DNA from 2 places in the Microbacterium shimangi genome. Region 1 is predicted to be linked to the other one. Evidence: predicted binding sites of a transcription regulator. Region 1 holds the regulator's gene; the other holds the start of a gene.
The links. The regulator LexA, encoded in region 1, represses DNA repair genes until DNA is damaged. The targets are predictions, from matches to a motif close to TCGAACANNTGTTCGA.

Region 1 (4,415 bases):
AGAGCGCGGGCATCGCCGACGCCGTAGCGCGAGATCCCCGCGGCGAATGCGTCGGTGCGTACGAGCGCGGAAAGAACGGTCCAGCCCCCCGCTGATCCTCCCTCGATCGCGACGCGCGCGGGGTCGGCGAGGCCCTGGTCGCAGAGTGCTGCTGCCGCGGCGGCGACGTCATCGACATCGACGACGCCCCACTGGCCGCGGAGTCGTTCACGGTAGGCCCGGCCGTACCCGGTCGAGCCGCCGTAGTTGACGTCGAGCACTCCGATGCCGCGGCTCGTGAAGTAGGCGATCTTGGCGGATGCTGCAGGGCCGACGTGCGAGGTGGGTCCGCCGTGCACCAGCACGAGGTACGGCGGCTTCTCGTCGGCCGGCGCCTCGGCATCGGGGCTGGTCGGCGGGTACACGAACGCGTGGACAGGCCCGTGCGGCCCCGGCGCCCGCAGCTCTCGCGCGACGGGGAACCACTCCTCGCCCAGGGTGCCGCGCTCGCCCGCGACGCGGTCGATTCGGGGGTCGGCGGCGTCCGTGAGGTCGACGACCCAGAGCCCCGACCCGCCTGAGGCGGTCGCACCCGATACCAGGGCGCGATGACCCGCGACGTCTTCGACGGCGGCACCCGCCACCACCGGCGTCGCGAGGGGCGTCGCCCGCCCGTCCGCGATGACGACGATCTGGTCGCCGCCATTGGTGCGCACAGCGACGATTCGGCCGTCCTCGAGCGCGCCGAACCAACGGGTGCCGAGCACCCAGAGCGCACCGCCCGTGTCGGCGTTGCTCGGCGCCAGCGCGATGGGCGCCTCGCCCGGTGCGGCACGCCACAGGTTCCAGCGGCCGGAGGGGTCGTCGACGTACGTGAGCTCGTTCGCCCCCGTCCACACCGGCTGAAGGGCTGCGGTGCCGGGTTCGTTGATCGTGCGACCGGGCGTGCCGCTGCCCTCTACCAGGTCTGCCACGCGCAGCCGGGTCTGATCCCACGGCATGTCGGGGTGATCCCACGCGACCCAGGCGAGTCGCGAGCCGTCTGCCGACAGAGCAGGCTGCGCGACGAAATCGCTGCCCGCGACGACCGTCACGACGAGGGCACCGTCGGTTGCGGCAGAGCCGTCGAGGGGGATGCGCACGATGTCGCGCTTCGGCACGGGGTGGGTGCCGTGGCGCTCACGCACCGCCAGCAGGGTGCCCGCCGCCCAGGTGAGACCCGCGAAACGAGCGGTGGGGTCGTCGGGGGTGAGCGCACGCGGCTCGCCGCCCGGGGCGAGTGCCCACACCCGCTGGTCGGCCTGAGAGGAGAAGACCAGCGCGTCGCCCGCGGCCGTCCACGCGCCGCCGCCGTACTCGTGCACTTTCGACCGGGCGCTGAGCGGGTTCGGCAGGATGTCGTCGACCGAACCATCGGCCCGACGTCGCCGCACGGTGGTGCGCCCTCCCTCGGACGGCACCGTCTGGCCCCACCAGACCTCGTCGCCGACGAATCGTGCACCGTCCATCCGGGGCGAAGCGGCCGCCACCATCTGGGCGGTGAGCGGCGAGGGCCAGGAGCCGTACGGGGTGGGGGAGGACATTCCCTCACCCTATGACGGGCGGATCACGTCGAGTCAGACCGCGCGAAGCACCGCGACGACTTTGCCCAGGACGACGGCCTCGTCTCCGAGGATCGGTTCGAACGCGCTGTTGCGGGGGAGGAGCCAGGTGTGCCCGTCGCGGCGGCGGAATGTCTTGACGGTGGCTTCGCCGTCGAGCATGGCCGCGACGATCTCGCCGTTCTCGGCGTTCGACTGCGAGCGGATCACGACCCAGTCGCCGTCGCAGATCGCGGCGTCGATCATCGACTCGCCCGACACCTTCAGCATGAACAGATCGCCCTTGCCGACCAGCTGCCGCGGCAGGGGGAAGACCTCATCGACCTGCTGGTCGGCCGTGATGGGCACGCCGGCGGCGATGCGGCCGACGAGCGGCACGAGAGCTGCGTCGCCCACGGTGGGCCCGGTGTCGGCGGGGTTCTCGGTCGACGTGCCCGGCAGGTCGATGAGGACCTCCATCGCGCGGGTCTTGCCGGGGTCGCGCCGCAGGTATCCGCTGAGCTCGAGCTGGTTCAGCTGGTGCGTCACGCTCGAGAGCGACTTGAGTCCGACCGCGTCGCCGATCTCTCGCATGCTGGGCGGGTACCCGTGACGACTGATAGAGCGCTGGATGACCTCGAGGATCGCCATCTGCTTGTCGCTGAGGCTTTTCCGTCGTCGCGTCTGCGGCTTGTCTCGGGCGCCGGACGGCATCGCGTCGCTCATTCTGGCTGCTCCCTCTCGCGCCTGGGGGGCGCGGGTCTTCGAATGTCGGAGGTCCGTGGTGGTCTCTCCCTGTCGAAACCGTATCCGGATTCTTTCGCGTTGCACGGCTGATCGCCGCGTGTCGCGTTCGATCGATCTGCGATCAGGTCGGTCTTGACACCGTGACTGTATCGAAGATAGCTTCGGAATAGAGGTTCGCATCGGAACCTCCCGGCAGAGGCTCCGATGCGAATCTCTCACCTCAGGAGGAAACCCCATGACCGCCATCGCACTCGCCCCCAGCGCACCTGCTGCTCTTCCCGCAGCCTCGTCGACGCGCCTTCGTCTGACCGTCCGCGGCCGTCGGGTGCTCGCGGGGCTCGCCGCGTTCCCGGTCGCCGTCGCGATCTGCTTCGTCGCGATCAGCGGGGGTTCCGCGCTCGCTTCGCGCGATGCCGGAGCACCGGCGGGCACCTTCTCCGAGGTCACGGTCATGGCGGGCGATTCGCTGTGGGGCATCGCGCAAGAGGTCGCCCCGTCGGCCGATCCCCGCGATGTCGTCGACGCGATCGTGCGACTGAACGCCCTCGACGGCGTCGCCGTGTCCGCAGGACAGCGCCTCGCCATCCCCGCGGAGTACGCCACCACCCTCTGAGTCGGCCCTAGCATCGAGGGGTGACGACGCTCGACGATCTCCCTCTCCGCGACGACCTGCGAGGAATGAAGCCCTACGGTGCGCCGCAGGCGGCGCTTCCCGTGACGCTGAACGTCAACGAGAACACCCACCCCGTCCCGGACGAGGTCTCGGCAGACATCATGGATGCCGTGGCTCACGCGCTCCACGACATCAACCGCTACCCCGATCGTGAGTTCACGGGCCTGCGCGAGGCCTTCGCCGACTACTTGGGTGAGGGGCTGACGCGCGACCAGATCTGGGCGGGTAACGGATCGAATGAGGTTCTGCAGCACCTGCTTCAGGCTTTCGCCGGGCCGGGTCGCACCGCATTCTCCTTCGGTCCGACGTATTCGATGTATCCGCTGCTCACGCGCGGCACGGGCGCCGAGTGGGTCTCCGGCCGCCGCGGGCACGACTACGCGGTCAGTCCTGCTTCCGCGGTGGATCAGATCACCGAGGTGCGGCCTGATGTGACCTTCCTCTGCGCGCCGAACAACCCGACCGGAACGCCCATGTCGCTCGAAGTGATCGAGGCGGCGTACGCGGCGACCGACGGAATCGTGATCGTCGACGAGGCCTACCAGGAGTTCGCGCCGCGCGATGTGCCGTCTGCGGTGTCCCTCCTCCCCGGCAGGCCGAGGCTCGCGGTCTCGCGCACGATGAGCAAGGCGTTCGCGTTCGCAGGCGCACGCGTGGGCTACCTGGCCGCCGATCCCGCGCTGATCGATGCTCTCCGACTCGTGCGGCTGCCCTACCACCTGAGCGCGCTGACGCAGGCGGCGGCCACAGCCGCCCTGCGGCACGCCGACACGATGCTCGGGATGGTCGACGAGATCGTGTCTCAGCGTGACCGCATCTCTGCAACCGTCGAGGCGCTCGGCTACCAGGCCCACGAATCGTGGACGAACTTCGTGCTGTTCGGCGGCGTCGCCGACCCGGCAGCCACCTGGCAGGCGCTGTACGACCGGGGCGTGCTCATTCGCGACATCGGCATCCCCCACCACCTGCGCGTCACGGCGGGAACGGCAGATGAGACGACAGCGTTCCTCGACGCGCTGGCCTCGATAGAATCGGGCTCATGACCGGTACCACACGCACCGCCTCGATGCGCCGCGCCACGAGCGAGTCGAGCGTCGAGCTGGAGCTGAACCTCGACGGCTCGGGTGAGAGCTCGATCGACACGTCGGTTCCGTTCTTCGACCACATGCTGACGGCTTTCGCCAAGCACTCGCTGACCGATCTGACGGTGCGTGCGACGGGCGACACCCACATCGATGCCCACCACACCGTCGAAGACGTCTCGATCGTGCTCGGCACAGCCATCCGGCAGGCGCTGGGCGACAAAGCCGGCATCTCGCGCTACGGCGATGCACTCGTCCCGCTGGACGAGGCACTTGCGCAGGCGGTCGTCGACATCAGCGGGCGCCCGTATCTCGTGCACACCGGAGAGCCCGTTGGGTTCGAGCAGCACCTCA
Region 2 (4,415 bases), on a different contig from region 1:
GTCGAGAGCGTGCTGCGTGCCGGCGCGGGAACCAAACGCGCCTTCGCCCGCGCACCCCGTGCGCTGATCCTCGCGCCGACCCGCGAGCTGGCGCTCCAGATCGACAGCACGGTGCAGCCGATCGCTCGCAGCGTCGGACTCTTCACGACCCAGATCTACGGCGGTGTTCCCCAGGCGCGCCAGGTCGGTGCCCTGCGCAAGGGCGTCGACATCATCATCGGCACCCCCGGCCGCATCGAAGACCTCGTGGAGCAGGGCAAGCTCGACCTCTCGGAGGTCAAGATCGTCGTCCTCGACGAGGCCGACCACATGTGCGAGCTCGGCTTCCTCGAGCCCGTGCAGCGCATCCTCCGCCACACCGCAGGGGGAAGCCAGAAGCTGCTCTTCTCGGCGACCCTCGACCGTGAGGTCGCGGCCCTCGTCGATGAGTTCCTCGTCGAACCGGCCGTGTACGAAGTCGCCGGTGAAGACCAGGATTCCGGCACGATCGAGCACCGCGTGCTCGTCATCGACCACCGTGACAAGGCCGAGATCCTCGCCTCGCTCGTCGACCGCGCGGGGAAGACGCTCGTCTTCGCCCGCACCCGCGCCTACGCCGAAATGCTCGCCGAGCAGTTCGACGACGCCGGCATCTCGGCGGTCGCCCTCCACGGCGACCTCAATCAGGCCAAGCGCACGCGCAACCTCGAGAAGATGACCTCGGGCCGCGTCGCCGTGCTCGTGGCGACCGACGTCGCGGCACGCGGCATCCACGTCGACGATATCGACCTCGTCGTGCAGGCCGACCCGCCGGACGAGTACAAGACCTACCTGCACCGCTCCGGCCGCACCGGCCGCGCGGGACGCTCGGGCCGGGTCGTCACGCTGATCCCGCGTCAGCGTCGTCGTCGCATGGAAGAGATGCTCGAGCGCGCCGAGATCGACGCTCCGTTCGAAGAGGCGCGCCCCGGCGACGACCTTCTCGAGGAGCTCGCCGGACGCCAGATCGCCGACGTCACGAGCTGACACCGCAGCATCCTGGTTCCCCCGTCACGCCGCCGTCTGCGCGATCGTGACGGGGGAACTCTGTTTCGCGGGGCACCGCGGCCGGCGCTCGACGCCTTCGGAGGAGAATTCACCAACGGAGGCGCCATTGCTGTGGTTTCCCCCTCCGAACGTGAATTCTCCTCCGCGCGTGCTGCTGACTCCCGTGGAGGTGCGCCTCAGAACAGCGTCGCGGGGGCGACCGGCCGCACCGCGGGGGTCGGCAACGCGACACGCGAAGCGAGGCCGGGCTGAGGCCGACCGCGCGGATGATCGTCTTCGTCATGACCGTCGAGCTGGTGCAGGCGCAGCAGCGGGCGGATGCGCTTCGAGAGCCAGGTTCGATACGCCTTGGGCGCCGAGGTCGAGACCCCCGGGTAGAGGCCGCGGTAGGACGACACCAGTTCGGGGCGCTCGCGCTCGAGCCACTCGAAGAACCAGGGTTTGACCCCCGGGCGCAAGTGCAGCGCGCCGTAGACGACCTTGACGGCTCCCGCCTCTCGGATGCGGCGGAGCGCGTTGTCGAGCGCCGCCAGGGAGTCGGTGAGGTGCGGCATCACCGGCATGAGGAACACCGTGACCCGGAACCCCCTCTCGGTGGCCGCGCGCACGGTGTCGAGCCGTGCGTCGGCGCTCGGCGTCCCCGGTTCGAGGGAGTGCTGCAGAGCGTCGTCGAACACCGCGATCGACATCGCGAGCGAGATGCGGACGGATGCTGCCGCGTCGCTGAGCAGCGGCAGGTCGCGCCGCAGCAGCGAGCCTTTCGTGAGGATGGAGAACGGCGTTCCTGTCTCGGCGAAGGCCGAGACGATCTGCGGCATCAGCCGGTAGCGTCCCTCGGCGCGCTGGTAAGGATCGGTGTTCGTGCCGAGCATGACGGGCTCGCGCGCCCACGAGCCGCGCCGCAGCTCTTTCTGCAAGACCTCCGCGACGTTCACCTTGACGACGATCTGGTTGTCGAAGTCGCTGCCGGCATCGAGGTCGAGATACTCGTGCGTTCCCCGGGCGAAGCAGTACGTGCAGGCATGACTGCAGCCCCGGTACGGATTGACGGTCCAGTCGAACGGCATCGCCGAGGCGCCGGGCACGCGGTTGAGCGCCGTCTTGGCGAGCACCTCGTGAAAGGTCATTCCGGCGAATTCGGGGGTGGTGACCGACCGCACCAGGCCGTCCATCCGCTCGAGGCCGGGGAGCGCGGCGGTGTCGGCCACTCCCAGTTGCTGTCCCTGCCATCGCATGACCTCATGGGAACATATGTACGAATCTAAGTCAAGCCGCGGGGGCTCACGGTCGAAGGGCGCGCCGCTCCCTCGCATCGCCCCTCCCGATCGGAGAGAATGGGCCGGTGACGGACCCCGAACCGTTCTCGCCCGGCTCGCGCCGTGAAGCGCGAATGACGGCGGAGCGCACACACGCCGCTCCGCGGCCACTGGCTCGTCACGCCCGCCGCCGCCGTGCCGCAGGAATCCGGGTGTTCTTCGCCGTCGCCGCCTCTGCGGCGCTGCTGATCGGCGGTAGCGGAGCGGTGACCGCGGCCGTCACCGGCGGCGCGCTCGCCGAGGGCAGTGTCATCACCTCGGCGGCCGTCGAGCCGACGAGCGAGCCCCGCACCCCCATCGACGCGACCGTTCTGCCGATGCCGGCGGAGGGTCTGCCGTCGCCCTCGTTCGACGTGTCTGCCGCGGGTCGTGCGCTCTGCGACGACCCCGCCTTCACCCAGGCCATCGAGTCGGGCGACGATGCGACCGTGATCGCAGCGGCGGGTGGCGCCGACGCCTTCCGCGTCGCGGTCGCCACCGGAACGGCGCCCTGCATACCGCTCGACGATCCTGCCCGAGCGTGGTCGGTCGTCAACAAACAGCGACCCTTCGAGCCGATCGATTTCGCCCCCTTCCCCCTCGCCCTGCCGTCGGGTGTGCGGAGTCTGTCGGGCGGAGAGCTGCGGGCGGATGCCGCGGCATCCTTCACCGAGATGGCCACGGCTGCACGCGAAGCCGGCGCGGGTGAAATCGCGATGGAGAGCGCCTACCGCTCGTACTCCACGCAGCAGGCCACCTATCGCGGGCACGTCGGCGACCGTGGCGTTGAGGGCGCCGATCTGGTGAGTGCGCGTCCGGGGTACAGCGAGCATCAGTCGGGCCTCGGTGCCGACGTGGTCGCGTGCGACGAGGGCACGTGCGGCTCGATCGACGATCTCGCGGCCACCCCCCAGGGCGCCTGGGTCGCCGAGCACGCGTGGGAGCACGGCTGGATCGTCCGCTACCTCGAAGGCCGCACCGACGTCACGGGCTACCTGCCCGAACCGTGGCATCTCCGCTACGTCGGGCCCGAGATCGCCCGCGCCTACCACGAGGGATCGTGGACGACCCTCGAGGAATTCTTCGGCCTGGCCCCGGCGCCCGATTACGCCGGCTGAGAGCTGTTCGACCGGACCTCGCCGTCTTCTTCCCGGTCGGGAGGTTGACATTCGGCGTTGCCGGTGAGAACGTTTACAGCGGGACGTGTAAACGTTTCCACTGCACTCGTGCCTCAAAGGAGAGAACGTGCCTCGAGCTACCATCACGCAAGTCGCCGCCCTCGCGGGCGTCTCGATCGCGTCGGCATCCCGGGCGCTGAACGGCCAGATCGCCAGCGCCGAGACCGTCGAGAAGGTGCGCCGCGCCGCGGCCGAGCTGGGGTACGTCGCCGACGCTGCGGCCCGGTCCTTGAAGCTCGGGCGCACCCAGCAGCTGGCCTACGCCGTCGCCGACATCGGCAACCCCGTCTACGTCGAGATGATGAGCGCCGTCGAGCGGGTGGTCGCCGCATCCGGATACCGACTCGTCATCTCGTCGACCGGCACCGCCTCTTCGACCCTCGACGTCGTGCGCGACCTGGGCCGCGGGTACGTCGACGGCATGATCCTCTCGCCGCTGCGGGTGACCCCCGAGCTGCTCGACGCCCTGACCGACGTGCCCGTCCCCGTGGTCGTGCTCGGCTCGGTCCCCGGCGGCTCGGCGCTCGACACGGTGCAGGCCGATTCGCGCACCGGCATGAGCCTCGTCGTCAACCACCTCGTCGAGGAGGGCCGGCAGACGCTCGTGTTCATCAACGGGCCGGTCGACACGACCCCCGGCCGGTTGCGCCTGCAGGGTTTCGAAGACGCCGTGCGCGCGCACCCCGGCATCCGCAGCCGCACCGTGACCGCCGACGACTTCACCATCGCGTCGGGGTACCGTGCCGCGCGTGACGTGCTCGACGACGCGCGCACCCCCCGCCCCGACGCGATCGTCGCGGCGAACGATCTGATCGGGATCGGTGTCATGCACGCTGCCGACGATCTCGGCTGGACGGTGCCGTACGACCTCGCGATCACCGGCATGGACAACACCGAACTCGCTCAAGTCGCCCGA

Region 2: ACFXQA_RS03890 (Rv2578c family radical SAM protein) is a predicted target of LexA. The motif match lies at 2,270-2,285, and genes of this name have one in related genera.

What each region holds. Positions count from the first base shown of each region.
Region 1 covers NZ_JBIGII010000001.1:25,143-29,557, reverse strand. Annotated here, with positions in the region: gene ACFXQA_RS00155 (S9 family peptidase) at 1-1,562, opposite strand, end outside; gene lexA (transcriptional repressor LexA) at 1,596-2,273, opposite strand; gene ACFXQA_RS00145 (LysM peptidoglycan-binding domain-containing protein) at 2,542-2,919, shown strand; gene ACFXQA_RS00140 (histidinol-phosphate transaminase) at 2,940-4,022, shown strand; gene hisB (imidazoleglycerol-phosphate dehydratase HisB) at 4,019-4,415, shown strand, end outside.
Region 2 covers NZ_JBIGII010000003.1:476,891-481,305, reverse strand. Annotated here, with positions in the region: gene ACFXQA_RS03895 (DEAD/DEAH box helicase) at 1-1,005, shown strand, start outside; gene ACFXQA_RS03890 (Rv2578c family radical SAM protein) at 1,203-2,261, opposite strand; gene ACFXQA_RS03885 (M15 family metallopeptidase) at 2,369-3,439, shown strand; gene ACFXQA_RS03880 (LacI family DNA-binding transcriptional regulator) at 3,567-4,415, shown strand, end outside.